Regions from separate parts of the Gardnerella sp. c12Ub_1 genome, predicted to be linked through region 1. Evidence: riboswitches for the same ligand, from Rfam matches in the RefSeq annotation. Region 1 holds a riboswitch; each other region holds the start of a gene.
What was found. Region 1 has a riboswitch for thiamine pyrophosphate ahead of NYP65_RS02775 (ECF transporter S component). Riboswitches for the same ligand answer to the same signal wherever they lie in the genome.
Positions count from the first base shown of each region.

Region 2: linked by a shared signal. The riboswitch ahead of NYP65_RS00850 (ABC transporter permease) and the one ahead of NYP65_RS02775 (ECF transporter S component) in region 1 are both predicted to bind thiamine pyrophosphate.
Region 3: linked by a shared signal. The riboswitch ahead of thiM (hydroxyethylthiazole kinase) and the one ahead of NYP65_RS02775 (ECF transporter S component) in region 1 are both predicted to bind thiamine pyrophosphate.

Region 1 is NZ_JANUZC010000001.1:686,134-696,704, reverse strand. Features, by position in the region: gene NYP65_RS02800 (zinc-dependent metalloprotease) at 1-1,704, opposite strand, end outside; gene NYP65_RS02795 (YlbL family protein) at 1,953-2,870, shown strand; tRNA gene NYP65_RS02790 (tRNA-Val) at 2,861-2,934, opposite strand; gene NYP65_RS02785 (DivIVA domain-containing protein) at 3,097-4,455, shown strand; gene recO (DNA repair protein RecO) at 4,510-5,262, shown strand; TPP riboswitch at 5,349-5,450, shown strand; gene NYP65_RS02775 (ECF transporter S component) at 5,487-6,107, shown strand; gene NYP65_RS02770 (ABC transporter substrate-binding protein) at 6,277-7,200, shown strand; gene NYP65_RS02765 (phosphotransferase enzyme family protein) at 7,304-8,545, shown strand; gene NYP65_RS02760 (isoprenyl transferase) at 8,643-9,437, shown strand; gene NYP65_RS02755 (M20 family metallopeptidase) at 9,464-10,571, opposite strand, start outside.
Region 2 is NZ_JANUZC010000001.1:204,367-214,937, reverse strand. Features, by position in the region: gene NYP65_RS00865 (FtsB family cell division protein) at 1-236, opposite strand, end outside; gene NYP65_RS00860 (L-lactate dehydrogenase) at 384-1,298, opposite strand; gene eno (phosphopyruvate hydratase) at 1,509-2,804, opposite strand; TPP riboswitch at 2,952-3,058, shown strand; gene NYP65_RS00850 (ABC transporter permease) at 3,069-3,857, shown strand; gene NYP65_RS00845 (ABC transporter substrate-binding protein) at 3,888-4,919, shown strand; gene NYP65_RS00840 (ABC transporter ATP-binding protein) at 4,963-5,778, shown strand; gene mfd (transcription-repair coupling factor) at 5,857-9,492, opposite strand; gene pth (aminoacyl-tRNA hydrolase) at 9,482-10,081, opposite strand; gene NYP65_RS00825 (ABC transporter substrate-binding protein) at 10,209-10,571, opposite strand, start outside.
Region 3 is NZ_JANUZC010000001.1:1,031,572-1,042,142, forward strand. Features, by position in the region: gene NYP65_RS03960 (bifunctional hydroxymethylpyrimidine kinase/phosphomethylpyrimidine kinase) at 1-469, opposite strand, end outside; gene thiM (hydroxyethylthiazole kinase) at 475-1,992, opposite strand; TPP riboswitch at 1,981-2,072, opposite strand; rRNA gene rrf (5S ribosomal RNA) at 2,169-2,285, opposite strand; rRNA gene NYP65_RS03975 (23S ribosomal RNA) at 2,453-5,510, opposite strand; rRNA gene NYP65_RS03980 (16S ribosomal RNA) at 5,886-7,413, opposite strand; gene NYP65_RS03985 (SIR2 family NAD-dependent protein deacylase) at 7,970-8,752, shown strand; gene NYP65_RS03990 (alpha-glucosidase) at 8,739-10,571, opposite strand, start outside.

The DNA of each region.
Region 1 (10,571 bases):
TTCTTCAGAGTCCGCATTAGAATCTTGGTTTGAGTTTTGATCGTTGTTTTCGCTATCGCTAGATGCCAATAATTTACTTAATTCGTCGTCCCAATTAACGTCTTTAAGTTTTTGCTCTAAATCGTCACTGTTCTTAAAATCTTCTAAATCAAGCATATTCTTGCTTAATTCTTCTAGATTAATGTTTGCTAAATTATTGCTATCTGTTTGTTCAGATTCTTTTTTAGTTGTGTTATCGCTATTTTGACTATTCGTATTGTTTTGACTATTAGTGTTGTTTTCGTTATTTTCGTTGTTTTTATTGTTTTCGTTATTTTTATTTACTTTATTAGTATCGTCTTTATTATCTTCTTTATCTTTATTATCCTTAGTATCTTCTTTATCTTCGCTAAAATCTGGTAATTCTGGCAAAAGATCTGGGTGGTTCCACATAGCATCGCGTTCCTCAATGCCTTTTTCGTTTGTAATCGCATCCCACATTGCAGCAGCTTCGCGCATTGCTCTAGGACGCAACTTTAATCCAGTTAAAGCTTGGAAAGTCATTTCGGAAGGGCCGCCTGCAGCGCGTTCTCTCCTTGTCATCTCTCTAAGCTGCTCAATGTGTGGAATGTGTGCCATTCCAGCACGCCAAATAACGCAATCAACCCATCCTTCGCTAAGCGCAAGAAGTGTTTCTAATCCTTTTAATGCTTGTTTTTGACCTTCTGTATCGTTTCGAGCAATATTACATAAGTCAACAGCTCCCGAAATAGACTCTGGGCTCATTCCTTCAATATCTCTAAGCTGTTCTTCCATAGCGCTTAAGTCAATCGAAATTCCAGCTGCATACTTTATTATTAGTGCTTCAAAACGAGGCATAAGCCAAGGTGCAGATGCAAACAATCGTGCGTGAGCAAGCTCTCGCAATGCTAGATAATTCATAACTTCGTTAATGTCTAATCCCCACTTTTTTGCGTAATCTATGCAATTGTAAGGAACAAGACCGCCTGCAGGGTTTTTAAGAAGTGAAATACCTTGATCAAAGCTTCCGCGAATCTCGTGAGATAAATTTCCAGCAGCATATCCTAATTGCATTGCAAAAGACGTGTTAGCAAGAAGGCTCATCATTTGTTCTGGCTTTTTTACGCCATCTGGCATAGGTATTGGCATAACGCCGTCGTATAATCCTTCTACTTCTAAGTCTTGGTCTTCTCCAAATTTTTCGGCAATAACATCCGAAAAAGCGTTACTAACCGATTTGGCAACAGGGTTTGCAAACTTAATCCACGAATCTATAGTTCCATTAACCCAGTCTTCTCTTGAAAGAACATCGGGGGTTCCAGATACTGGATTTAGATTGCAATTAGCGTCTAGCCATAAGTTTGCTTCACTTAGCGCTCTTCTTGTTGCATCTGCAACTTGTGCGTTTACTGTACCGCCATCTCCAGTTGCTTTTTGGCAAGCAAGCAATTGAGCAAGTCTTTTATTGATTGGACCTTCTTTAAGTGTTTCCGTCATCTCAAAAGGCGTGTTTAAGCCGCCATTGGCAAAGGCACTCATTAACGAATGAACTTCTTCTGGAGATGGAAGGCCTCCGTTTGAACATCTTGTAAGAATGTCATCGCGAACTTCAAAAGGAAGATTTTCAAAGTTAGACCAAGCTCTTTCTCCTTCTTCGGGGCCAAAGCAGCTAACAAGCCATTGGTGAATTTCTTCTTCGCTCATATTCAATCCTTATGAAGTTTGTACCTAAGTTAAATATATTTGCGTATATTTTATGTTTGTTTACATAGTTTTTAACTATACAGTTTTAACCACGTATAAAAGATTCTACTCGATACATGGTGATTTTTGCTAATAAATTAATAATGTGTATAACTTTTTCAAATTTTTTCAAAAACCGCATCTTGTGAGGGTTTTTAGAGTGTAGGTTATGCACATTTACATATACTATTAATTTTATGCCTAATAAGATGCCTAATAAGATTACGTACGTGTTTAATAAAATCAATAGAAATATATTCGCTACTCTTAAAAATACTGTTGGGGATCTTATTGAATATTTTTCCGCTAAGTCATTTAGGTATTTTGTTGGGTTATTTATTGTAGTTATGTCGATTATCGCGCTTTTTCTACCAAGTGCGTATGTTGTTGAAGAACCTGGGCCAACTCAAGATGTTCTAGGAAAGTCTTTTGGAAAATATGTGATTAATGTTAAAAATAGCGCTGTTAAGAATACTGACTATAAATCTTCGTCAAAAAGTGGAAAGCTTCTTTTAGTAACAGTAAATACGTCTGGAATACCAGGTTACGAGATTCCAAATATATATGCGATTGCATCTTGGTTTGATTCTAAAAAGCAAGTTTTACCTAGAGAAGTTCTTGTTCCAGTAAATCAAAACGCAAGTGATTATAAAAAAGAAACAAATAAGCAAATGACTTCTTCGCAATCTTCTGCGCAAGTGGCGGCTTTGGATTATGCGAAGAAGCATCTTAATGTGAATGTAAAAAACGTAAAAATTAAGTTGCATATAGACGATATTGGTGGACCTTCTGCAGGCATGATGTACGCTTTGGGTATTTTGAACAAGCTTACAAACACAGATTTGACTGGTGGAAAAATAATCGCTGGAACGGGAACCATTGATAACTCTGGGAAAGTTGGGGCAATCGGCGGTATTCGATTAAAGATGATATCTGCAAAAAGAGACGGAGCTAAATGGTTCTTATCGCCAAACAGCAATTGCAATGAAGTTGTTGGGAATATTCCGCAAGGCTTAAAAGTTGTAAGCGTAAAAACATTGGATGACGCATACAAAGCGTTAGTAAAAATAAAGGCTGGGAAGAATCTAGATTCTTTAAGAACTTGTAAAGCGGAAAGTGGGCGATGAGGGACTCGAACCCCCGACATCCACCGTGTAAAGGTGGCGCTCTAGCCAGCTGAGCTAATCGCCCGCTTGAAACAAGATACAGTATGGTGTGTACTAGAACGTTGATTTGTGTTTTAGGCGTGTTTTGCGCATATATCATTTGCGTGTTTGCGTGTGTTTTGTTTATGCGTCTTAACAATCGCGTAAAGTGTAATGAATACGAATCTGTTCAGGAGGTCTATTGTTTATGGCGAGTAAACCTGATACCGCGCGTAATTCTTCAGGTATTGAGCGTGTAGGTAAGCGCAAGAAGGGTTACAGCGTAGAGCAAGTTAATGATTTTCTTGAGCGTGCTCATTCTTTGTATGAATCTAGCGACATTAGTCTTACTCAAAAAGATATTCAAGACGTATCTTTCGATCTAGAAGATGAAGGATATGCTATTCCTCAAGTAGATGCTGCTCTTTCTAGATTAGAGCGTGCAGTTGTAGATAAGACTACGCAGTACGAGATTTCTAATCGCGGCAAGGTTGTTTGGAAGGCGCAAGCAGACGAAGAATATAGAGTTTTGCTTTCTCATTCCCAGCGCGATTATAAAATGCGCTTTGATTCCGCGCAATCGCGTAAGCCTTCTTACGATAAAAAACAAGTAGACAATGTTGTAAATAAGTCGCTAGATAAGATTGCTGTTCTTCTTGGATATAATCCAGTTTGGGGAAGCAGTTTAAGTGATTTAGACAAAATTGACGCAATGTTTGTTTCTAATGTTCTGTTTACTCAACGTTCTGGAAAACGGGGATATGACGAGCGTCAGGTGGATTATTATCTAAATGCTTGCGTTCGCTTATTAAGCAGACTTGAGTCTTATGATCGAGTTGCCAAGTATACAGACTTTGATCCTAGTGATTCTGTTGATTCTGCTAATTTTGGCGTTTCTGCTAAGTCTAATAATGATTTACAAGAAAATGTTGTTTCTAAAACATCTTCTGCGCCTAGTGTTGTTGAACCTAGTGTTGTTGCGCCTAGTGCTGTTGAACCTAAGGCATCTCCAGCTCCCTCTCCATTAATGCCTCCAGCAATTCCTCCATCTATTCCTGTTGAGCATCATGCACAGAAGGCGATTTTTACTCCTCACTCTGCGAGTGTTGAAGCTAGTGACGATACAGACGACGAAATGTCGCAAGCGTCTACTGTTATGCCTCCAGCATTCCCTCCGTCTTATGCTCCTAATGCTGCTTCCAATAATTCTGATGCTAACAATAATGATTTTGGCAAAGAAAAAGTTGCAGAAAACAACGCGAATGCTGCGAATAATGTTAGCGCGAATAATGCAAATGCAAATAATGTAAGTGCTAACAGTGCGAATGTGAACAATGCAAATGATTCTAAATCCATTGGAGATTTGAATCTTTCACTTCTTGCTTCGCCTAAGTTCGAGCCTTCGCAAAGTCTTAATTTAGATATTCCAGATCTTTCGTTCCCTGTTATGAACCATTTTGACACTTCGGTTGAAGATTCTTCTCGCGAAGCAAATAATGATTCAGATGATTTTGACGATACTGGCGAATCTAATTTTGGCGGATTTGTAAACCCAAATCATAATTAATAATCTATTTTTCACTTAGATTTAGGGATTATATAAGCTAAGAGTTATTGATTAATGCCGTTATATAACGATGAAGCTGTTGTTCTTAAGACTTTTCCTCTTGGGGAAGCTGATCGAGTTATTGTTATGCTCACTAAAAAGCATGGCAAGGTTCGAGCTGTTGCAAAAGGTGTAAGGCGGTTAAAATCTAGATTTGGTGGGCGCTTAGAGCCATTTATGCGTGTTAATGCACTTTTTGCAACTGGCAAAACTTTTGATGTTATTTCTCAAGCGGTTTTAGTTTCGCCTTATGCTGGTAGCATTTGTGCGGATTACAATCTGTATAGTTGTGCTAGCATGATTGCAGAGATTGCGGACGATTTAGTCTCGTCTCACGCGCAATATTCGGATTCTTGCTCACAATACAATCTTCTTATAGCTGCTTTATCTGCTCTTTCTAAAAGTTTGCATAGTGCTGAATCAATCGCGCTTTCGTACGTTTTAAGAGCATTGCAATTAGCTGGATGGTCTCCTAGGTTAAATGAGTGCGTTATTTGTTCAACACGCAATGATTTAGCCTATTTCTCGGCAGCTAGTGGTGGAGTTATGTGCTCTAAAGATCATGCTTTAGAGTCTATTAAGTGCAATGATTTAGCGCGTTTTCAAATGATTTCATTAATTAATGGCGATTGGCAAAATTTAGACGGAACAAGTATAGACGATTTAACATCTAAATGCGTTGAACAATGGTGTGAATATTGGCTAGAAAAGCCTATTAGATCTATGCGTTTAAGCGAAAAAAATTCTAATTCGCTGTATTTTGATTAGAGTTTCTATTATCTTAATGAGCGATTTTGTTAATTTTATGTTTGAATTTTATAAAATATGTCCTAGCTGTCTGATGCAATATGAATGATATCAGGCACGGGTGCTCTTTTAAGAGCTGAGAAGATTACTGTCTAACCGTTTAACGTGAATCGGGTAATGCCGACGTACGGAGTTTTCTGCAGGGTCGCCTTTGTTTGATTGGTTAAAGATGAAAGGAGACCCTAATGGGTACATCTGTTGAAGAAGAGACCGTGCGTCCATCCTTGCGCTGGAACGTGGCTGATGTTACGCTCACGGTTGTTATTGCTGTAGCTTCTGGTATTATCTTCTGGGGCATCGGCTTGATTAGTGAGCCTATTTCTGCTGCTCTTAAGCTTATTCCAGTTCCAGGCGTTAGCGCATTGTACTATGGTTTGTTCTACTTCGCTGGTCCTTTAGCTGCTATTATGGTTCGCAAGCCAGGCGCTGCACTATTCGGCGAGTTTATTGCTGCAATGGTTGAGTTGACTGTTGGTAGCCACTGGGGCGGTATTGGTACCGTTCTTCCTGGTTTTGTTCAGGGCTTGTTCGCTGAGTTTGCATTCTTGTTTGTTATGTATCGCAAGTGGAACGTTGGTTTGACTGCACTTTCTGGCGCGTTAGCTGGTTTGGGTGGAATCGTTTCAACCTATCCGTTCTACTACGCAGGTGTTCCAATCTTCGGCGCATTCATGATGATTCACACACTTTGCAGCATGATTTCTGGTGCTGTAATTGGTGGTGTAGTTATGTGGTACTTGTACAAGGGTATTGCTGCTACTGGCGCATTGAGCCGTTTTGCTTCTGGCAAAGAAGTACGCGCTTAAGTCTTAACTTTTGCTAGTAAGATTTGATTTGTGGGCGGGGAATTACCTCGCCCACTTTTGTAAAGTCGCAAATAAAAGTGGCAAATAAAGTCGCAAGTTAGCAGCGCGCAAAAGTCGCAAATAAAAGTCAAAATAAAATCACAAATCACTATAAAACAAAGGAGTTAATATGCTAAGAGTACGTCTTGAATATGTGCATCCATGGACGAATCACGCAGGTATGTATCTTGCAAGAAAGCGCGGATTGTACGCACAATACGGATTAGATGTAGAGTTTACAAGCACAGATACGGAGCGCGGAGATGTTCCAGCATGCTTGGAGCGTGGAGAAGTAGATATAGCTCTTATTCGCTTAAATCAGCTTTTGGCTCATCAAAATGGTGCAAACAAGCTAACGTCATTTGCTGTAATGAATCAATCGCAAATTGGCGGAATCATAACAAATAAAAACACGGGTATTACGCGATTTAAAGATCTAGAAGGAAAGCGCGTAGTAATCCCTATGGGCGTTAAGCGCTTATACACAGAGCTTCAGCAGGCTGTTGCTGCCGACGGAGGTGACTTTAGCAAGCTGATTACAATTGACCCAGGCCCATGGGAGCCAGACATTCGAGCTGTAGAACGCGGAATGTGTGATGCGTTTATTAACGTTGCTTGGTGGGAGCCATACCAGGGTTCGCTTCCATTTGACCAAGTTGTTGTTCTTCCATTCGATTCTATTGGCGTAGCTCCGCATCATTCTTACTATGTTTGCGCTCGCCAAGAGATGATTGAGCGAAATCCGCAATTAATACGCAACTTTGCAAGCGCAACAGTTAAGGGCTATGAACTTGCAGGAAAAGACCTGCAGGCTGGCGTTGATGCTTTGCAAAATGCGCTTTGCCATATTAGCCCAGAGGCTTTGCGCGCCTCGCTAGACGAAGTGATTCCGTCTTGGTACGACAAGAATGGTCGTTGGGGTACAGCAGACATGGCTTTGGTGGAAAACTACACTCGTTGGATGGGTGAAAATGGCCACTTAAGCGTGCCTCTTGATTGCGCGCTAAAGAGCCTAGAAAGCGGATGCGTAACAAACGAGTATTTGCCAGAATAGTCGGCCAGCATGTGCTTGAATCGCAAGCAACCGTGCATAAGCTAGTTGGTGTCAAATAATCTGCGAAAAACAATGAGCCTGTAGTAAATAATTTGGAGCGAATATGGAAAACGAAAGCAACGACCCTCAGCTAGATATTGTTGCTCAAAGATGGGCAAATGTTGATTTAGATGAGGGAAATATTGTGTGTTCTCTTTTAGAGAATCCGCTAGAAGCTGATTGCGTTTTAAGCCATAGTTTGCGCCCGATGGCTGCAGGTTCATTGATTCGCGCGCATTACAAAGATGATTCGCCAAAAAAATCGCAAAGTTTAGACGTTTATATTAAAAGATGCAGCACAAAAGTTAGGCAAGCAAGCACAATTAGGCCGTATCATCGTTTTGCTGAGCATCTTTTAAAAAATAAAATAAGCACGCCAAAGTACTTGTATTTTAACAAAAATAGCGAGTTTTTAGGTTTAGAAAAGAATACTGCTGGCGATATTTGTGGCGATACTTCTGGCAATATTTACGTAGACGGCACTCTTCTTGTAATAGGTGATTGCGCTTACGAAGTGACTTTAAAAGCTAGCGGAGAAGATAGATACAAAGACGCGTACACTTGGGATCCGCCTAAAACGTGTGAAGAAGCCAAAAATCTTGGAGTAATGATGGCAAAAATCGCCTTAGCTTCGCAAAGTTTTGACGAGCCAAATCCTAAGGAAATCAACGCTTTTCAATCAAGATTTAGTCTTTGTGCAAGCGAAGATGTGCAAAAAGCTGCAGAAGTTTGGTTAAAAAATAGACCTGATTTAGCAAAATTCTTAAAAGAGCAGAATCGTGATTTTGTAAAAGATTTAAGTGAATTTGCTCCAACATGCAAAAAAATTTACGATTTGGGGTATGTGAATCTAAAAAAGCAGTGGACTCATGGAGATCCGCATATATCTAATTTTATGTGGAAAGATAGCTCTCCAAGCGCAGTATTTGACTTTGGAATGGCGTATAAAAACACAGCAATCTACGATTTGGCAATGACTTTAGAACGCAACACAATTCAATGGGTAGATATTGCGAATGGCAAAAAAGATTCATTTAGAACAGACTTAGCAGAAGCAATTTTGCAAGGATATGCTAGCGTTCGGCCATTAACAGATGTTGAAAAAGAGCTGCTTCCGCTTGTTTTATCTGTAAGTCAAATCGAGCAATGCGTAGAATTTGTAGACTATTACTTAAAGTCTAATGGATCTTACGATTTTAAGATTTGGGGCTATGATACTGGATTCTTAGATCATGCTAGATGGTACAAATCTTGCTTTGGAGAGCAATACTTAAACGCTTTAATAGAGATTTTGCGAGAAATATAGAGGATTTTAGTGGATTTTTTACTTGATTTTGCATGCTTTTATTTAGCTTTGCAAAACGCTTTAGCTATTCGTTCAATGGGGTTGTTAGATTTTAACTATGAGTTTTGAAAACGTTGATTACACTTCGTTAAATATTCCAGCGGCTCCATTTAGTGATCCTAGCCGTGTGCCAGATTTTCCTAAAGGCAAAGTTCCTCGACATGTAGGCGTGATTATGGACGGCAATGGGCGTTGGGCTAAAGAGCGCGGAATGATTCGCACCGAAGGGCATAAAGCGGCGGAACCAGTGGTTTTTGACACTATTGCAGGTGCTATAGAAGCAGGTGTTCGCTACTTGAGCTTGTACACGTTTTCTACGGAAAATTGGAAGAGATCTCCTCAAGAAGTGCATTTTTTGATGGGATTTTCTAGAGATATTATTCACCGCAGAGTTGCGCAAATGAACGAGTGGGGAGTGCGCGTGCGCTGGGCTGGAAGACGGCCTAAATTGTGGAAGTCTGTTATTGACGAGTTGGAAAAAGCTCAAGAAATCACAAAAAATAATACTACAATTGACGTTGTTTTTTGCTTAAACTATGGTGGTCGCGCGGAAATCGCAGACGCTTGCGCGGCAATTGCTAGGGAAGTTAAAAGCGGCAAAATTAAGGGCGATCGCATTAGCGAGAAGATGATTGCGGAGCACTTGTATAATCCAGATATTCCAGATTGCGATCTTGTGATTCGCACTTCGGGAGAGCAGCGCACAAGCAACTTTTTGCCTTGGCAAGCGTCTTATGCGGAGCTTGATTTTGTGCCAGAACTCTTCCCAGATTATGGTCGCGAAGCGCTGTGGAGGTCAATTGACCGTTATGCGCATCGCGACCGCAGGTTTGGTGGCGTAAAAACCGCTTAAACTTATTTGTTAGTAGAATTAATTTATTAGTCGCAAGCTAGCCATGCGCAAGCTGCAACAACGGCTGATTCAAGTCCACGATTTAGAGTTGGTTGCAAATCTGGAGCAAAAGCTGGATTGTGGTTTCCTGGAGCATTTTTCATGTCTTCAAATCCACCTAATCCCCAGTATGCGTAAGGTGTATTGAAAGCATTTGCAACAATAGAAAAATCTTCAGAAGCAGACTGTTTGCTGATTTGTACAGAATTTTCACCAAAATATTCGTCGAAAGCTTCGCGCACGCGATAAACTGATGCTTCGTCATTATTGGTTAATGGATAGCGGTCATAGTATGTAAATTCTGGTTCCTTTGGGCATCGTGCTAGATTGCACTCTCCGCGCACAATTCGCTCAATGGCAGAGTGAACAAATTTTTGAGTATCTTCGCTGTATGTTCTAGTATTAATCAAAAGTTCCGCATCGTCTGGAATAATGTTTGACTTACTTCCAGCGTTTATTGCGCCGACTGTAACTATTGCGTAATCTTTAGCAGCTACTTCACGAGATACAATCGTTTGCAATTTCAACACAATAGACGAAGCTAAAACCACAGGGTCAACGCTTAATTCTGGCATAGATCCATGAGATCCTTTACCAAAAATGTGTACGCGAATTGAAGATGCGGTAGTTAAAAATGCTCCTGATTTAATACCAACTGTTCCTGCAGGAATTGCTGCAAGTACATGCTGACCAAGATAAACATCTGGCTTTGGGATAATGCGTGTAATGCCATTTTCTACCAAGCTTTTTGCGCCTTGAGCTGTTTCTTCTCCTGGTTGAAACACTCCAATGTAGGTTCCATGCCATGCTTCTTTATGATTGTTAAAAGCTTGTAAAGCTCCAAGTAAACTTGCAATATGAAAATCGTGACCGCAAGCGTGTGAAACTCCAACTGTTTTACCATTTTCATCTTGTGTTGTAACTGTTGAAGCGTAGTCTTTTCCTGAATTTTCTGTAACAGGAAGAGCATCGATATCTGCTCGCATAGCAACAATGGGACCTTTGCCGTTTTTAATCTCTGCCACAACGCCTGTTTTGCCAACTCGCTTTGTTTCAATTCCATCTTTAGTAAGAATATCTATGATTTCTTGTGCT
Region 2 (10,571 bases), 480 kb from region 1:
TCGTTATTAAGAGCTTGCTTTTTATCTTTCAAAGCAGACTCATCCCTTTGCAAAGCGTGCAATTCTGCCAAACTTAAAGCATAGTTACGAATTGTTGATATAAGACCAATACAGCAAAGAAATACAACAACTATCATGGAAACAAATACGATTGAACCAGAAAACAGCTTCTTTGTTTGAGGCTGATTTGATTCGTCAACTGTATTTGCAGTCATGCGGCGATTTCTTAAAATCATACTTCTAAATTACTTTGAATATTCGACGTGACGCACACGCGCTTATAAGATTGCGGCCAGCAACACAAGTCCACTGACCGCAATCAACTCTTAGCTTTATTATTAAGCTTATTATTTAGCTTTAGTCTTTATACTTTTGACTTTAGATTACTCCATTTGAGCTTTGCTCAAAATCGTATCCGCAGAATGTTGCAATTTTTGCAACTCTTCTTGAGTCAAATCAAGCTGGCATTGCTTAACAATTCCTTCTCTACCAACAATTGCTGGGTAAGAAAGATAAGAATGGTATTCTTCGCGATAGTTAGAAACAGGCATTTGCTCTTTAGAATCCGAAAGAACTGCATCTACTAAACGAACTGCAGCAGCAGCAATACCGTAGTTTGTGTACTTCTTTCCGTAGAACACCGTAAATCCGCCTTCGCGAGTTTCCTCGTCAATAGCGTCTAAATCCATGTTCTTTTCTTTAATAAGTTCTGTTATAGGCTGCTCAAAGACTTTAACAGTAGACCACGCAACGAATTGCGAATCACCGTGCTCTCCCAAGCTATATCCCTTAACAGCCTTTGGATGCACGCCAAAGAACTTGCCTACTGCACGATGCAAGCGCGCAGAATCAAGCAAAGTGCCAGTTCCAATAATCTTTTCGTAAGGAAGACCAGTAGCTTCCTTGTAAAGCTGGCAAATAGCGTCGCAAGGATTTGTTATGTCGATTAAAACACCGTGGAATCCAGAAGCCTTAATCTTTGCACCAACTTCTGCAACTTCCTTACGATTATACTTAAGCTCTGCAAAACGATCTGGATGAGGAACGTCCAAAAGCTTTATGTGACCCAAGGCGCTTACGATTACCTCTACGTCTTTTAATGCTTCATAATCATTAACAGTAATATTAACGTTAAAAGGCACATTATCCATTGAATCTTCAAAATCCAATGCGTCGGCATTCACCTTTGCCTCGTTTGTATCATAAAGATACAAATCATCAGCATGACCGCCAACAACAAGTTGATGCGCTACTGCTGCACCAACGTTTCCCATGCCTATAACTGCGACTTTTCTCATATGAAACATCTCCTTCCGTTTTTAGTTTTCCATAAAAAATAGCACTATTTTGAAGAGAATAAAAGTAATTTTAGAAAAATTTATATATTTTTTCAAAAAATCGCTAAAATATACGAAAAACGGCCAATCGCACGAATGCGACTGGCCGAATTATGCTACAGTCTAGATCTTAAACAAGACTTACGTAGAACTTATAAAAGCTCTAGCATATTACTTCATATACTTCTTGCAAGCCTTGAATGCGCTGTAACCAGCATACTGAGCAGTAGAACCAAGCTCTTCTTCAATCTCAAGCAAGCGGTTGTACTTAGCAATACGCTCGCCACGAGCAGGAGCACCAGTCTTGATTTGGCCAGTGTTCTTAGCAACAGCAAGATCAGAAATGGTGGTATCTGGGGTTTCGCCAGAACGGTGGGAAACCATGGAAGTGAAGCCATTCTTGGTTGCAAGCTCAATAGCGTCGAGAGTCTCGGTAACGGAACCAATCTGGTTCAACTTTACGAGCAAGGAGTTAGCTGCTCCAAGCTCAATGCCCTTAGCCAAACGCTTTGGATTAGTAACGAGCAAGTCGTCACCAACGAATTGCAAACGATCGCCAAGACGCTTGGTGATTGCTGCCCAATCATCCCAGCCTTCTTCCTGGAATGGATCTTCGATAGAAACGATTGGATACTCGTTAATGAGCTTCTCGTAGTAATCAAGCATGTAAGCAGATTCGCGCTCTTCGCCGTCGAAACGATACTTGCCAGTTTCCTTGTTGTAGAACTCAGAAGAAGCAACGTCGAGGGAAATACCAATCTGCTTGCCTGGCTCGTAACCTGCAGCTTCGATTGCATCCATAATGTACTTCAAAGAATCTTCGTTGGACTTCATCTTTGGAGCGAAGCCACCTTCGTCGCCAAGACCAGTAGCCAAGCCTTCCTTCTTCAAAACGTTCTTTAAGGTGTGATAAACCTCAACGCCAGCGCGCAAAGCGTCGCTATAAGTAGCAAAGCCGTATGGAGAAATCATGTATTCCTGAATATCGGTTGCAAAATCAGCGTGAGCACCACCGTTCATAATGTTCATGTTTGGAACTGGAAGAATGTGGCCATTTGTACCGCCAATGTAGCGATACAAAGGAAGCTCAGCAGACTCAGCAGCAGCATAAAGAGCAGCAAGAGAAACGCCAAGAATAGCGTTTGCGCCAAGCTTGCCCTTGTTTGGAGTGCCATCAAGCTCGATCATTGTTTCATCAAGAGCGCGCTGATCAGAGGCATCCATGCCAATAACCTTTGGAGCGATTACTTCGTTAACAGCCTTAACTGCTTCCAAAGTACCCTTGCCCTGGTAGCGGGACTTGTCACCATCGCGACGCTCCCAAGCTTCTGCCTCACCAGTTGAAGCACCAGAAGGAACTAAACCAATTCCTTGAGCGCCATCTTCGGTCTCCAAATAAACCTGAACAGTAGGATTTCCACGAGAATCCAAAATTTCGCGTGCATATACGCTTTCAATAGCTGCCACAACTACTCCTTATTTATCTGTTGGTTGTGTAACATATTTAAGATTAATGCGTTTTATGGACGTTATTTCGCAACGTAAGTCGTTAAGCATACAAGACTATATAATCTAAGCTTTTGTTAATTTGTCCACACCTTTGTACAATAATAACAAACTGGCACGGGGTGCAATTATTTGCTTGATTGTAATTGCTGAGATCATACCCGTCGAACCTGATATAGCTAGTACTATCGAAGGGAATGTCGAATGGTTAGCCATTGTAAGAGCATGCTAAAAAATGCATCTTCTTCACTACGTTTATGTGTGCCATGGCTTTCCACACTTGTCATACTTATTGGATGGTTTTTAGCTACACTTGGGCCTAAAGAGACTAGGCACATTCCATCACCTGCAGAAGTAATTAACGCTTTTCAAGAATTAAACTCAGAAGGTTTAATTTGGCCTTCGTTGGGAATTAGTTTTGCAAGAGTTATTGCAGGATTATGTTTAGGAATGATAATAGCAGTTCCAGCAGGAGTTATTTCTGGTAGCACAAAGCTGGGCGACATTATTATTAACAAGCCTGGCCACATGCTACGGTCTGTTCCTTTTACTGCACTAGCACCTTTGCTTATTATTTTATTAGGCATTGGTGAGACTATGAAAATAGCTCTTATTGCTATAGGCGTATTTGGAACGTTCTACGTAAATATGAGGGATGGAGTTCGTAATATTGATCCCAAACTCTTGGAATTAGCTCGCGCATACAAAGTAAATAGCAAAACAGTATTTTTCACAATTCTTCTTCGAGGAGCGCTACCTAACTTTATGACTGCTTTACGCTTTGCAATATCAGTGTCTTGGGTGGCATTGGTAACGTGTGAAACAGTCAACGCTTCAAAAGGAATTGGATATGTTCTTGCAAGATCACAAGAATTTTACAGACCAGATCAAATGCTGCTATGCATAGTTTTATACGCGATTGCAGGCCTACTTTCTGAAGGAATTGCAACACTTTTAGAAAAAATTTGCATGCCTGAGCGACGTTCATCCATCGTTAAACTCAAACAAAACTAAGAATATTAGCAAAATAATTAGGAGAATAAAATGGCTAAATTCGCATTATCTACAACAAGTAAGCGAGCATTAGCAGCTTTCTGCGCGCTTTGCGCAGCAATCACCCTAGCATCATGCGGAAGCTCGAACAATAAAACACAAGCATCATCCGCAAAATCTTCCACAAATACTACTAAGCAAGTAAAAGAAGATACTGGAACTTTAAGAGTAGCATACTTGACTTCTGCAAATTATTTAACAACTCTTTCAAATAACACAAAGATGGCAGATAAGATCTTTGGCAAGGCAAAGGTTACATTTAGCGGGCCATATGTTCCTCCAGAAGCAAACACTGCAGTAACTTCTGGAAACGCAGACGTAACAACCACAGGATCTGGCCATTTTATTCATTTTATCTCCAAAGGCCAGCCATGGGTTGCTTATGCTATTAACCATTACAATGGAAACGCTCAAGGAATCGTAGCAGCACCAAATAGCGGAATCAAATCGCTTAAAGACTTGTACGGAAAGAAGATTGGAATTATTGCTAAAGGTGGAAGTGGAGATTATATAATTCACAAAGCCTTTGAAAAAGCAGGACTTGACCCATCTAAAGTTCAAGAAGTAGAGATGAGTCCAAAGAACTTCCATGCAGCATTCACAACTGGTCAAGTTGACGCATTAGCAACCTTCGATCAGAACTTTGCTGCAGCTCTTGCAACTCCAGGATCAAAACTTCTAGTCACTGCAAAAGATTATGGAAATATTAACTTCGGAATCCAAGTTGCATCTGCTGAATTTGCTAAAAAGCACCCACAGCTATTAAAGAAAATGTATCGTGCTTTAGTAGAAGAAGGTAAAAGAGTTAAGAAGAAGCATTCGATTATTCTTGATATGTATAAGAAGTTTGGTGCATCCGATGAAACAATGAAAGAATTAGCTAAGTTTGACATTCCGCAAATTCGACCAATGAATGCAGAAACTATGAAAATGCTTAAACAACAAGCTAAGGAATATGTTAAATACGGATTCATTAAAGAAGTTCCTGATTTCTCTAAAGCTGTAATCGACTGCAGCAAGTAAACGATTACTAATTGTAATTAGAATACGACTTTAGAATACGACTATGTTTAATAGCATTTTTCATAAGCGTAGCAATGTAGAAGTTTCCAAAGAATCTACTTGCAAATCAAATATTAACGATAGCGATTACTGCGTTAGTATAGAGAATCTGGGCATTTCTTTCGCAAGTGCAAAAGATAAAAATACAGAAAACGATTTTGCAAATAATTCTTCTTTTGTATTGGAAAACATTACGATGAGAATTAAAAAGGGCGAATTTGTTTCGCTTATTGGTAGATCGGGATGCGGAAAAACTACGCTTTTGAAAATAATTTCAGGACTTCTTACTCCTAGCGAAGGCAGCATTCATGCAACAAGCCGTCAGGCTATTGGTTTTCAAGATGCACGACTAATACCGTGGCTTTCTGTAAACAAAAATGTTGTTTTCGGCATGGAAGGAAGCAAGCAAGATCTTAAGAATATTGCGCATTTAGCGCTTTGCCAAATGCGCCTTGAAGGCTACGATAACAAGTGGCCTTCTGAGCTTTCTGGAGGCCAGCAGCAGCGCGTATCTTTAGCGAGAGCTTTAGTTAGAAGTCCTGAATTATTGTTGCTTGACGAGCCTTTTGGAGCTTTGGATGCTCTTACGCGCTTCGATATGCAAGATTTGCTTAATAATCTTCAAGCTAAATATGGCTGGACTACACTTATGGTTACGCATGATATTGCGGAAGCTGTAAGACTTTCTAACCGCATTCTTATGATAAAAAATGGCAAGATTGCTAAGCAATGGAACATTGATCGCGAGCATCTTGACGCTCAAAATCGCCCTGTAAATCATAGTGAAATAGAAGATGAGCTTAGAGAAGCTTTGCAATAAGTAACGCAAAAATAATGTGAATAAAGGCGACTGCAAAAATAGCGGCCGCCTTTATTTATAAACAGTGCAAGATTTACCTTACCAAGCTAAATCTTCAAGAAGTTGGCGCACCCAATCAAGTATTTCGCGCTCACTCATTGCGCTAGTTCCAAGTAAAGATTCAAAAGGCGATGGAATAATAAGCGTATGAGTAAGCGGACGATACTTAACTCCGCGGTAAATCCTTTGCAAACGCATCCACAATGATTCTTTTGGATCTAAACCAATAACACGAACCGATTTACCTTGAGAGCTAATTTGCGTAATACCAAGATCACGAGCCTTAAAACGCAAGCGAGCAACATCGCACAATATGCTAAACGCTTCAGGCGGCTCACCAAAACGATCAAGCAACTCATCTCGCAACTCTTGCAAATCCTTATTATTGTTAGCGGAAGCAAGCTTACGGTACGCTTCTAAACGAAGCTTGTCGGAAGCAATATAATCAACTGGAAGAGAAGCTTCAACAGGCAAATCAATAGACGTGGAAACAGTTTCTTTATGCTCTGGCTCTTTGTATTTTTCAACAGCTTCACAAACCATTCGCACGTATAAATCAAATCCAACGCCTTCAATGTGGCCACTTTGCGCATTGCCAAGCAAATTTCCAGTGCCTCTAAGCTCCAAATCCTTCATAGCAACATCGAATCCAGATCCAAGAGCAGTATATTGAGCAATTGTTGCAAGGCGATCATGCGCTTGTTGAGTCATCGGCTTAGTAGGATCGTACAAAAAGTATGCGTACGCTCTCTCACGACCTCTGCCAACGCGCCCGCGCAATTGGTGAAGCTGGCTTAAGCCGAATCTGTCTGCATGATCCACAATAAGCGTATTAGCGTTAGAAATATCTAATCCCGTTTCAATAATCGTAGTGCAAACAAGAACGTCAATATCTCTATGCCAAAAATCACGAATAATAGTGTCAAGCTGCTTCTCACCCATTTTTCCGTGCGCAATCGCAACTCTAGCATCTGGAACAAGTTTTTGAATATTAGTCGCAACTTTACTAATATCTTCTACTCGATTGTGCACATAAAATACTTGGCCACCTCTAAGCAACTCTCGCTTAACGCAAGCTGCCACTTGCGCGTCTTCGTAAGCTCCAACATAAGTCAAGACTGGCAAACGGTCTTCCGGAGGCGTAGCAAGAGTAGACATTTCGCGAATACCTGTAACAGCCATTTCAAGCGTTCGAGGAATTGGCGTTGCAGAAAGACTAAGAACGTCTACATTTGTACGCAAAGCTTTCAAAGTCTCCTTGTGCTCAACACCAAAACGCTGCTCTTCGTCTATAATCACCAAACCTAAATCCTTGAATTTTATGTTTGGATTCAAAAGCTTATGCGTGCCAATAACAACATCAACTTCTCCTGATTCAAGGCCTTGAATAGTATTGTTAACCTCTTTTTCGCTTTGGAATCTACTCATTGCAGCAACAGTTACGGGGAATCCAGAAAAACGATTAGTAAAAGTCTCGTAATGTTGTTGAACTAAAAGAGTTGTTGGCGCTAGAACAACCACTTGCTTGCCGTCTTGAACTGCCTTAAAAGCAGCACGCACAGCAATCTCAGTTTTGCCAAAACCAACGTCTCCGCAAATCAGCCTATCCATTGGAATTGGCTTTTGCATATCTTGCTTGACTTCGTCAATAGTCGTAAGCTGATCTGGAGTTTCTTGGTATGGAAAATCATCTTCAAGCTCTTTTTGCCATGGAGTGTCTGCACTAAAAGCAAATCCGCTGCTAGACGCTCGTGCAGAATAAAGTTTAATCAAGTCTTGAGCAACTTCTTGAACAGCTTTTCTCGCTTTTTCTTTTGTAGCAGCCCAGTCCGCACCTCCAAGCTTATTTAGCTTTGGAATCTCTGCGCCAATATATTTGCTAACCAAATCAAGCTGATCTGTTGGAATAAAAAGCTTATCTGCAGGAGCATTGCGTTTACTTGGAGCATACTCAATTTCCAAATATTCGCGCGTAGCTTCTCCGTTTGAGGTTTTTACATTCCTCTGCCTCATGCCTATAAATTTGCCAATTCCGTGCTGTTCGTGAACAACAAAATCTCCTGGCTTAAGGTCTAGAAGGTCGATTTCTTTTTTTCTACGCTTTGGCGACTTAAAACCACTTGCAGAAGAAGACTTTCCCGTTAAATCTCTTTCGCTAAGAATTGCGATTTTACTTTGCGTATCTATAAAACCATCAACTATTTTCGTTTGAACTGCCGAAAAATCAAATACGCCACTTGCACGTACAGCTCGCGCAAGCCTTGATAAAATTCCACTTGAAGCAGCGCTAATATAAACCTTGTATCCGTTAGAAATAAGACCAGATATTCCGCTAGAAATCTTCTCACTATCTCCTCTAAATTCTTGAGGAGATTTAATGCACAAGTCTAAATAGTTATTTTTTACGACTTTATTTTCGTTTTCTTCTTTAGAATCAACGGTTGCTTGCGATTTACTCGTTGAATCCATTGCAAAACTGTTTAAGTTAATTACTTGATGATTGTTATTTTCAAGATTTTCTAAAACACTGCCAAAATCAAGAAAACTCGCTTTATCGAATGTTATTGGAGCGCCAGCACCCTTACCAGACGCAGCAACATGCCAACTTGCAGCCAAAAACTCGTTTGCTGTTTTAACTAAATCATTAGCTGCGCGCTTGCATTTTTCTAAGTCGGAAACCAAAATTATTGCGTTTTTATCAAGCAAATTTTCCACTGGTTCCATGTTGTCAACTAATGCTGGAATCAAAGACTCCATACCCTCTACGGGTATTGCATTTGCGATTGATTCAAGCATATCTTGAGCATTTGGAATCTTACCAATCAAAGACTTCGCTCGTTTTTGAATATCTTTTGTAAGTTGCAATTCTCGGCAAGGTGTAGCCCAAACACTATTAATATTCTTCCCATAAGTGCGCTGATCAGATGCGTGGAATTGTTTGATTGCGTCAATCTCATCTCCAAAAAACTCAATACGCACAGGATGATCCATTGTTGGAGGAAAAACGTCTATAATTCCGCCTCGAACAGCAAATTCAGCGCGATTCATAACAAGTTCCACGCGATTATACGAGTTTTCAACAAGTCGCTTTGTAGCAACCTCAATAGAAATCTCATTGCCACATTCAAAAACAAGCGGCTCTACGTTGCAAAGACCCTTAACAACTGGCTGAATAAGGGATCGAACTGGCATAACAAGAACGCGAATTGGGCTAAACATGCCACTTTTGCCGCTTTTGCCACTTTTGCTATCTTCCCCACTTTGCGGATGCTTTAATCGCCTAAAAACCGCCATTCTGCTTGCTACAGTATCTGCTCTAGGAGAAAGACGCTCGTGCGGAAGAGTTTCCCAAGCTTCAAGATTAGCAATATCTTTAGGGTTCCCATTATAAAAATCTCGTATTGATTCAAGTGATTCCAAAGCATCTCTACCAGATGGAACTACTAAAACAACAGGCTTTTTAGTAGCCATTGCAGCAGCTACAGCAGATCTAGCTCCACTTGGACAATACACATTAAGAGGATTAGAAAAATCTTCTTCAAGCAAAGCTAAAGACTTAAACGAATCATTTTTCTTAAAAATATCTTTAAGTATGCTTTCAAAAGAAGCATCAGAAATATTAAAATCTTTAGAATCTAGCATTTTGTTAGCAAAAGAATCATACTTATCTGCCATTAAAATGCTCCTGAGTGGCTGCAAGCCCGCGGAAAATCACACTTTCTACAGCATCTGCGCCATCTGTCAAAAAATTAGGAAGTTCAGATTTTTGCGCACCAGCAAATCCGCCCAAAACCCAATTAACAGTATTATCGTGAGCATGAGCACCACGCTGAGCATGCCCAACACCCATTCTTACGCGCGCATATTGCGGAGTTCCAAGACTGCGATCAATAGAACGAATACCGTTATGGCCTCCAGCAGAACCTCCAGCTTTTACTTTAATGCGCCCAAAATCCAAATCCATATCGTCGTGAACAATCACAATATGGTCAGTCTCAATTTGATAATAAGAACTTATAGAAGATATTGCAGCTCCAGAATCGTTCATAAAAGTAAGCGGCTTAGCAAGGAAGAACTTTGCGGACTTACCGTCTAAATTCATAACTCCCTTGCCAAGTTTAGACAAGCCTTTATGATCAGAAAAAGATATTGACCATCGCTCAGCGAGCAAATCCGCAACCATGAATCCCATATTATGACGAGTACCTTCGTACTTAGATCCAGGATTGCCAAGGCCAGCAATAAGCCAAAAATCCGAAGCCATAATTCACACCCAATCTTATAAACTCAACAACAAAACGGGCGTACCGATTGAAGCTGGATTATACAACTACCCGATACGCCCTCATATACTGTACTTTATTTTAGCAAGACTCAAGTCATTGCGTAAACTACTTCAAAAATTCGTCCGTAGTTAATTCTTTTGCTTGAGGAGTTTTATATGTTACTTTGCCTTTAGAATCCGTATACGCACCTTCCTTGCTTAGGAAGTCGAAGTATTCTTGAGCACCCTTAACATCATTTGTGCCGAACACAAACTTGCCGCTTTTTATGTCTGCACGATTACCCCAATATTGCCCGTCAACAATCATCTTCATGCTTCGCTTAACGAATTTCACATCAAGATTAGATTCAGGAGCTTCTTTTACTAAAATGTTCGCAGCTTCATCTGGATGATTGTAAGCGTATTCATAACCGTGCTTAACGGCTTTAACAAAAGCGCGAACAAGCTTCGGATTGCGCTTAACTGTGTT
Region 3 (10,571 bases), 350 kb from region 1:
CATCTTCTGCAGACTTTTCAAGCAGCCTATCTCCCGAAGTTGCTACCATAACTGGATCTAACACAACAACAGGAACAGGATGATTTTTAAGCCAATTTTGAACTAGGCTAATATATGATTTGTCTCCAAGCATGCCGATTTTTACAGCATCAATAGTTACGTCATCAAATACTGCTTCTAGTTGCGCTTGCAAAAAGTCGGTTGGAGGAGTATAAACTTCGCGCACACCGCAAGTGTTTTGAGCAACCAAATTAGTTGTTACACACATTCCAAATCCATGTGATGCCGTGATTGACTTTAGATCAGCTTGGATTCCAGCTCCGCCTGTTGGATCAGTTCCAGCAATACTTAGTACGCGTGGAATAATCGGGTCTTCTAAAGATGGCAAAGAAGATGGCCTTAGGCTTGAATCATATAATTTAGAAATTGATTGCAAAGGTGCTTGAGCTTGCGAAAATTGATTATTCATTATTTTTATTCCTTCGTAATAGCATCGCGTAATTTGCGCGCTTCTTCGCAAGGATTTTGCGCAAGCATTAGAGCAGATACTACGCATAAACCATCTATTGAAGTGCTTTTAATAGGGAATACCGTATTTTCGTTAACGCCGCCAATTCCGAGCGTACTAATGCCGAGTTCTTTAGCGCGTTTAGCAATCTTTTCTACTCCTTCAACACCTAAAGCAGGAGCAGCGTCTGGCTTAGTGGCAGTAGGCCAAATCGGACCTATTCCAATAACATCAGGCAATGCCACATTTTCTTTAGCACATTCGTTATAAACGTAATCTAACTGTTCTAACTTTTCTATAGAAAGCCCAACCATCCATTCTGCAGGAATAGACTTACGCGCTTCAATATAAGGCGTATCTGTTTGCCCAACATGCAAGTTGAGTCCTAAGCTTTTAGCGCAATCTATACGATCGTCAACAAAAATCGGCACGTTTCCGCAACCATTAGCAAGCATTTTGTCTCGAAAGCTTTGAGCTTTATTATTAAAAGTTTCGCTATTTGCGTACTTATCGCGCAATTGAACTACGCTTGCTCCGCCTTTAACGCAATCAACTGCAATATCTTCTTCTGCTCGATTGCTCATCTTTGGGTCTGTTATAAAGTATAAAGACCAATCAACAGGGTCGAGTTCAAATTCAATATTCGCTAGTTTCAGCATCTCGTCTGCGCTCAAATCCATAAGCGCATCCATCCATAATGTTCTAAATGTACCTGGCGATGTTGAGCGTTGTGCTGCCCAAGTTCCTGCTGCAGCAGCGTGCACGTGAGCGGCAACTGTTGCTGCAAAAGGTCGATTTCGATTTGCTCCAACGTATGCTGCCACCAATGCGCCAAGAGAGCAGCCCGTTCCGACTACTTTCGTCATTATCTCGTGACCGCCCGAGACTCGTGCCGAGCATCCGTGACCATAAATAGCGTCTTTTTCGCCAGAAATAGCCACTACCGAGCCATAAAGTTTAACTAGCTTCTTAGCTGCTGCAACTGCCGAATCAACCGAATCTCCAGCATCTACTCCCTTACCGCCGCTTTCTTCTCCAGCTAAACCTAAGATTTCGGAAGCGTTTGCACGAATTACAGTAGGATGACTTTTAACGATTTCGCGCGCGTATTGCGTGCGTGGAGCTAAACCGCCAACTGCAACTGGGTCAAGAACCCATGGAGTGTGTGCTTTTACAGCTCCGCGAATTGCAGCATCCATAGATTCTTTGTCTACTGGCCTGTAGGTTCCAATGTTTACTAATACACCAGATGCGATTTGAGCAAATACTTCAGCTTCTTCTGCGTCTACGACCATTGCTGGCGATGCTCCAGCAGCTAGCAGAACGTTTGCAGTTATTTCTTGAACAACATTATTCGTTACGCAATGTGTTAGCGGATTTTTTGCGCGTAAAGCTTCGATGCATTCACGTACATCTTGCATGAATTGCTTGCAACGAGCATTAGTTGAGAATTCACTATTTTTAGAGCACGACACAGTAGTCATGATTTTCCCTTCGCTAGTACTAACTAGATCAGGTTCAACGGGTATAATCTCAGCGCTTATGCGCACCCCGAACCCATATTTGACTATATATGTTCGTTATGACGTTATTTACGCGCGACGACTTGGTTTTAAGTAATAAAAAAGCGGGGAGTCGAAACTCCCCGCTAGAAAGAATAATGCGGCAGCGTGTTAGTCTCCCACACCCTATCGAGTGCAGTACCCTCACCGTGTCAGGCCTTAGCTTCCGGGTTCGGAATGGGACCGGGCGTCTCACCTGAGCCATGACCACCGCAAAACTAGATTATACACTCGCATTAAGCGAGTGGCAAGCTGGCGGTTTGGGAACCGGACATGAACGCGAGCAAACAGAAGAAACAATCATCAAAATCAACAACTTAACCATAATCATGATCGCTTAACACTCCCTAATGTTAAGAGAATTAAACGATAAGCAATACAAGTAGTATCACAATCGCCCATTAGTACTGGTCAGCTCCACCCCTTACAGGGCTTCCACATCCAGCCTATCAACCACGTGTTCTACATGGGGGCTCACACACAAAGTGCAAGGAATGCTAATCTTGGAGCAGGCTTCCCGCTTAGATGCTTTCAGCGGTTATCCCTTCCAAACGTAGCTAACCGGCAGCGCCACTGGCGTGACGACCGGCATACCAGAGGTTCGTCCACCCAGGTCCTCTCGTACTATGGGCAGGTCTCCTCAACATTCCAACGAGCGCAGAGGATAGAGACCAAACTGTCTCACGACGTTCTGAACCCAGCTCGCGTGCCGCTTTAATCGGCGAACAGCCGAACCCTTGGGACCTGCTCCAGCCCCAGGATGCGACGAGCCGACATCGAGGTGCCAAACCATCCCGTCGATATGGACTCTTGGGAATGATCAGCCTGTTATCCCCGGGGTACCTTTTATCCGTTGAGCGATGCCACGTCCGTACGCCGGCACCGGATCACTATCTCCGACTTTCGTCCCTGCTCGACCCGTCAGTCTCACAGTCAAGCCCGCTTGTGCGATTACACTCAAAACCCGATTGCCAACCGGGCTGAGCGGACCATTGAGCGCCTCCGTTACTCTTTAGGAGGCAACCGCCCCAGTTAAACTACCCGCCAGGCACTGTCCCTAACACGGATAACGTGTCGAGGTTAGACGCCAGATATGGAAAGAGCGGTATTTCACTTGTTGACTCCACGCAAGCTAGCGCCCGCGCTTCACAGCCTCCCGCCTATGCTACACGATCCACACCTAACGACAATACCAAGGTATAGTAAAGGTCCCGGGGTCTTTTCGTCCTTCTGCGCTTAACGAGCATCTTTACTCGTACTGCAATTTCGCCGGGCTCCTGGCCGAGACAGTGGGGAAGTCGTTACGCCATTCGTGCAGGTCGGAACTTACCCGACAAGGAATTTCGCTACCTTAGGATGGTTATAGTTACCACCGCCGTTTACCGGGGCTTAAATTCACCGCTTCGCCAAAGCTAACGGATCCTCTTAACCTTCCGGCACCGGGCAGGCGTCAGAGCGTATACAGCGGCTTACGCCTTCGCACGCTCCTGTGTTTTTGGTAAACAGTCGCTACCCCCTAGCTTGTGCCACCCCCAACAGCTCCGCTTGTAAAAAACATCACCATCAGGGGTCTCCCTTATGCCGAAGGCACGGGAGTAATTTGCCGAGTTCCTTGGCCAGGATTCGCCCGATCGCTTCGGTATACTCTACCAGACCACCAGTGTCGGTTTAGGGTACGAGCGGAATCACACCTCACGTTGAAGCTTTTCTCGGCAAGCAGGATCACCGGAATCAGCCATACGGCCTACCCATCACGCCTCAGCTTAAACATCCCCCGGATTTACCTAGGAGACAGCCCACACGCTTAGCCACGGAAAACCACCTCCGCAGCCGGCTACCTACCCGCGTCACTCCCACGCTAACCTACTACCGATACGCTCCCAACACTAAACCAGAAGAAAACCCCGAAAGGCAATCAACCAGAATAACGAAGGTTAGTACTCTCAGATTCAGTTCGAACGGTGTAACACCGGTACGGGAATATCAACCCGTTCATCCATTCGACTACGCCTGTCGGCCTCGCCTTAGGACTCGACTCACCCGGGGACGACGAACGTGGCCCCGGAACCCTTAGTCATTCAGCGGACAGGATTCACACCTGTCTCTCGCTACTCATGTCTGCATTCTCACTCCCGTATAGTCCACGACAAGTTCACACTGCCGCTTCACCCCATACAGGACGCTCTCCTACCCCGCGTGAAAAAATCACGCAGTCGCGTCTTCGGTGGCGTGCTTAAGCCCCGCTACATTGTCGGCGCGGAACCACTAGACCAGTGAGCTGTTACGCACTCTTTCAAGGATGGCTGCTTCTGAGCCAACCTCCTGGCTGTCTATGCGACTCCACATCCTTTCCCACTTAGCACGCGCTTCGGGACCTTAGACGACGATCAGGGCTGTTTCCCTTTTGACGACGGAGCTTATCCCCCGCCGACTCACTGCCATGATAAACCTAACAGGTATTCGGAGTTTGGCTGCTATTAGTACCCGGTATGGGCCCGCAAGCATCCAGTAGCTCTACCCCCTGTAAGCAATAACATGACGCTGCACCTAAATGCATTTCGGAGAGAACCAGCTATCACGGAATTTGATTGGCCTTTCACCCCTAACCCCAAGTCATCCCCCCAGTTTTCAACCTAGGTGGGTTCGGTCCTCCACACGGTCTTACCCGCGCTTCAACCTGCTCAGGGCTAGATCATCCCGCTTCGGGTCCAGGACATGCGACTAAAACGCCTTTTAAAACTCGCTTTCGCTACGGCTCCCCCACCCGGGTTAGCCTCGCCACATACCACTGACTCGCAGACTCATTTTTCGATAGGCACGCCGTCACCCCACAAGAAGGCTCCGACGGATTGTAAGCGCACGGTTTCAGGAACTATTTCACTCCCCTCCCGGGGTGCTTTTCACCTTTCCCTCACGGTACTAGTACACTATCGGTCAGACAGGAATACTTAGGCTTACCCAACGGTCTGGGCAGATTCACGCGGGATTCCACGAGGCCCGCGCTACTTGGGAATAAACATAAAGAGACATCGCACGACCTGCTACGGGGCCATCACCCTCTACGGCTGGGAATTCAATCCCATTCACATAACACGATGTTTTATCACTCTCCTCAACCCCGTCAGAGGCTGAACAGTCAATCCCACGACCCCGAATACGCAACACCTGACGGTTATCACACGTACTCGGTTTAGCCTGATCCGCTTTCGCTCGCCACTACTCACGGAGTATCCTTTCCTGCAGGTACTGAGATGTTTCACTTCCCTGCGTACCCCCCACAAAACTGTGGTGACCACCCATAACAGTGGCCGGGTCTCCCCATTCGGAAATCCTCGGATCAAAGCCCACTCGGCAGCTCCCCGAGGCATATCGCAGCCCGTCACGTCCTTCATCGGTCCTGTCTACCAAGGCATCCACCATACGCCCTTACCAGTGATACACCAGTAAAAAGCCTATCGCTTAACTCTCTAGACAATAAATCATCACACTAAACGATCACAAAACGATCAAGCGACTCCACCAAAATGGAGCCGGTTGAAATTGATAAAAGTAAAAACAAGCAAAACCAAAAATAGTCTCACTATTCTTACTCGCGTCCACTATCCAGTTCTCAAACCACCAAACACCAAGAACACAAGCCAAAAACCAAAAAGCCTCAACCTGTAATCCAAGGGCTAGGACCGCAACCCCAAACAAAAGGGGGGTGGCAATCCGGGAACCCAAAAGCATGCCCAACACACTCACAAAAAAAACGTTAACTATTGTTTTCCACACCAGTAACCACACTCAACTGAGCGTGCACAAAAACTCCGTAGAAAGGAGGTGATCCAGCCGCACCTTCCGGTACGGCTACCTTGTTACGACTTAGTCCCAATCACGAGCCTCACCTTAGACGGCTCCATCCCAAAAGGGTTAGGCCACCGGCTTCGGGTGCTGCCCACTTTCATGACTTGACGGGCGGTGTGTACAAGGCCCGGGAACGCATTCACCGCGACGTTGCTGATTCGCGATTACTAGCGACTCCGCCTTCACGTAGTCGAGTTGCAGACTACGATCCGAACTGAGACCGGTTTTAAGGGATCCGCTCCATGTCACCATGTCGCATCCCGTTGTACCGGCCATTGTAGCATGCGTGAAGCCCTGGACGTAAGGGGCATGATGATCTGACGTCATCCCCACCTTCCTCCGAGTTAACCCCGGCGGTCCCCCGTGAGTTCCCGGCATAACCCGCTGGCAACACAGGGCGAGGGTTGCGCTCGTTGCGGGACTTAACCCAACATCTCACGACACGAGCTGACGACGACCATGCACCACCTGTGAACCTGCCCCGAAGGGAAACCACATCTCTGCAGTCGACAGGCACATGTCAAGCCCAGGTAAGGTTCTTCGCGTTGCATCGAATTAATCCGCATGCTCCGCCGCTTGTGCGGGCCCCCGTCAATTTCTTTGAGTTTTAGCCTTGCGGCCGTACTCCCCAGGCGGGACGCTTAACGCGTTAGCTCCGACACAGAACCCGTGGAATGGGCCCCACATCCAGCGTCCACCGTTTACGGCGTGGACTACCAGGGTATCTAATCCTGTTCGCTCCCCACGCTTTCGCTTCTCAGCGTCAGTAACAGCCCAGAGACCTGCCTTCGCCATTGGTGTTCTTCCCGATATCTACACATTCCACCGTTACACCGAGAATTCCAGTCTCCCCTACTGCACTCTAGCCCGCCCGTACCCGGCGCAAACCCACCGTTAAGCGATGGGCTTTCACACCAGACGCGACGAACCGCCTACAAGCTCTTTACGCCCAATAATTCCGGATAACGCTTGCGCCCTACGTATTACCGCGGCTGCTGGCACGTAGTTAGCCGGCGCTTATTCGAAAGGTACACTCACCCAAAAGGCTTGCTCCCAATCAAAAGCGGTTTACAACCCGAAGGCCTTCATCCCGCACGCGGCGTCGCTGCGTCAGGGTTTCCCCCATTGCGCAATATTCCCCACTGCTGCCTCCCGTAGGAGTCTGGGCCGTATCTCAGTCCCAATGTGGCCGTCCGCCCTCTCAGGCCGGCTACCCGTCGAAGCCTAGGTGGGCCATTACCCCGCCTACAAGCTGATAGGACGCGACCCCATCCCATGCCACTAAACACTTTCCCAACAAGACATGCGTCAAGTTGGAGCATCCAGCATTACCACCCGTTTCCAAGAGCTATTCTGGAGCATGGGGCAGGTTGGTCACGCATTACTCACCCGTTCGCCACTCTCACCAACCAGCAAGCTGGTCAGATCCCGTTCGACTTGCATGTGTTAAGCACGCCGCCAGCGTTCATCCTGAGCCAGAATCGAACCCTCCACGAAAAACTTCAATGAAGAGCCAACATAAGGCTCCAATATAAAAGAAAAAGACGAGACATTCTTTAAGGAAAGAACATCCCAACAAAAAACCTCACCATCATTTAACCATCTCTCAGGCACCCCACAATCTGTGAGGCTGACAATGAACTGGCAATAATTAACTAAATAAGTAGTACAGACACGCTCTTGAGTTCTCAAACCACCACCACACCAGCCGGCTCATCAACCTCAACCGAGGAGAACCAGCCGCGCTGAGCAGCAAGAGATAAACTTACACCAAAGCAAGCCCAAAAGCAAATCACACACAAGCCAACAAGCCAAAACCATTGAAACAAAGCCAAAACATCGGCGTGTTGAAAACACGATCAAAACACGATAAAAAGTCGCAAGCAACCACACACCAACAAAAACACAACAAAAATAATCCAAAAAAACAAGAAAAACACCCCCAAAACCCAAAACCCGGGAGTGTCGCAAAATCACACAAGCCAAATACGCAAAATAATCAAAACAAACAGCATATATGCACACAACATGTGCGCGTGCTATATATAGGTATATGAGAAATAGCGAGAAAAACAGCAAGAACAACGCACACCATCATATTGTTGTGTTAACAGGCGCAGGAATATCTACAAGCGCGGGCATTCCAGACTTTCGAGGCCCAGATGGAGTTTGGACTAAACACCCAGAGCAAATGAGTGTTTACGATATAGACGCATTTTTAAGCAGCGAAGAAGAACGCATGTACTCTTGGAGATGGCAAAAAGAGTCGCCAGTTTGGAACGCTCAGCCAGGAACAGCGCATAAGTCGCTAGTAAAACTTGAGAAAGCTGGGATGCTGGACTTAATCGCCACTCAAAACTTTGATGCGCTTCACGAAAAAGCTGGAAACAGCCCAGACATTATAGTGAACTTGCACGGAAGTATTGGAACATCACACTGCATGAGCTGCCACGCTAGCTACAATACAGCCGACATTATGCGCGACTTAGACGCACACCCAGACCCACATTGCAGGCGCGCGCTGCCGTACCGCGGAAACATGCCTTGCAACGGTCTTATAAAAACAGACGTTATATATTTTGGAGAAGCTCTGCCCGAAGGCGCAATGGAACGCAGCGCGCAGGCAATTATGCACGCAAGCGAGCTGTGGGTTATTGGCTCTACGCTAGAAGTGTTTCCAGCTGCAAGCCTTGTACCGCTAGCCGCTCGCGCAGGAGTGCCGATTACAATAATGAACCTGGGCGCTACGCAATACGATTATTTGGCAGAGCGCGTAATACGAGAAGATATTGCGAAAGCTCTGCCAAAGTTAGTGGACGAAACTATTGCAAGCTAACAGCGATTCCCTCCCACGGCGCAAGCGTGCCATTTTTAAGCGATTTAAGAGCATGATCCGCGCTGTAGGTAGAAATCATCACATCATCATACGATACGCCGCTAGAGGCGATATTACGCAACAATTCGGCGCTTTGAGCAGGTATTGCTACAGATGAATCCGTCATATTTACCATTACGAGCAACTTCTTTACAGAAGCGCAAGGCAAATCGCAAGCAACCGCGCTTGAAGAACTCACACCATGCTCAAGACCTGCCTCATCTGCCACATCTGCCTTAGCATTATCACAAGTCTGCTCAACCTGCCTAATAAACGCGTAAACGCACTCGTCATCCGCATCAACCAAATTCCAAGAACCAGCCGAGACAACAGGCTGCGAATGGCGCAACTCAATCAAACGCTTATAGAACGAGTAAACGGAATCCGAATCTTCCATTTGCTCCGCCGCATTAATATCTACATAATTAGGATTCACGCTAATCCAAGGCTGCGCATTATTTTGCGACGGAACATTAAAAGGCATGAATCCCGCATATTTAGACGCATTCCACTGCATTGGAGTTCGAGAATTATCGCGACCGCGCTTTGCGAGCGCATCCATCATAGACTCCGCAGACTGAATATGCGCTTCTTCTACGCGCTGCTTAAACATATTCAACGCTTCCAAATCGCGATACTGCTCGAGACGCGTAAAGTGCGCGTTTGTCATGCCAATTTCTTCACCCTGATACACGTACGGAGTGCCGCGATGCATGTGAAGAAGCATTGCAATCGCCTTAGCAGAAAGCACGCGCATCTCGTCACTAGCCTCGCTACCCCAGCGAGAAAGCGCACGCGGCTGATCGTGATTATTAAAGAACAGGCTCGCCCAACCAGCCTCGCTAACTGCTTGCTGCTGATCCGTCATTGCGCGCTTTAATGCTGTCAACTTAAGAGGAATAGGATTCCACTTAGTTCCATTTGCGCAATCAACATTAACTTGATCAAACAAGAAGAGCATGTCCAGCTCGCCATTAGCAGGATTTGTAATATAAGTGTTTCGATGCGCGGAAATTCCAGGAGCCTCGCCAACAGTTAAGAAACCTTCGCGACCCTTGAAAACCGCCTCGCGCATCTCGCGCAAAAACTCGTCTAAGCGAGGGCCATCGGAGCAGAAGAAATACGGCGAAGAGTAGCCGTCGTCGCCTGCTGGCGCATCTTCAATCTGCGAACCGTATTCTCCAGGCAAACGCCCTTCGCTATCTATGCGCTTAGAAATTTGCGTAATCACATCCATGCGGAAGCCGTCAATTCCGCGATCCATCCACCAATTCATCATCTTGTACACTGCAGCGCGAACGGCAGGATTTTCCCAATTCAAATCTGGCTGCTTTGGCGAATACTGATGGAAATAGTATTCGCCGCGCTTTGGGTCGTAGGCCCACGCAGAACCGCCAAAATACGAGCCCCACTTGTTTGGCTCCGCACCTGGCTCTCCAGGCACATGCCCTTTGCGTGCTGGCCTCCACCAATACCAATCCGCGTAGTCGCTAGAAGCATCTCTTGAAGCCTGGAACCAAGCGTGCTCGTCGGAAGTGTGATTTACTACCAAATCCATAACAACTTTAAGGCCGCGCTTGTGCGCTTCTGCCAAAAGCTCGTCCATATCTTCCAAAGTTCCAAAAAGCGGATCAATATCTTGATAGTCGGAAATATCGTAGCCGTTATCGTCTTGTGGAGACTTGTAAACAGGGCTAAGCCAAAGCACGTCGACACCTAAATCAGCCAAATAGTCAAGACGCGAAGTAATGCCCTTCAAATCGCCTATTCCGTCGCCGTT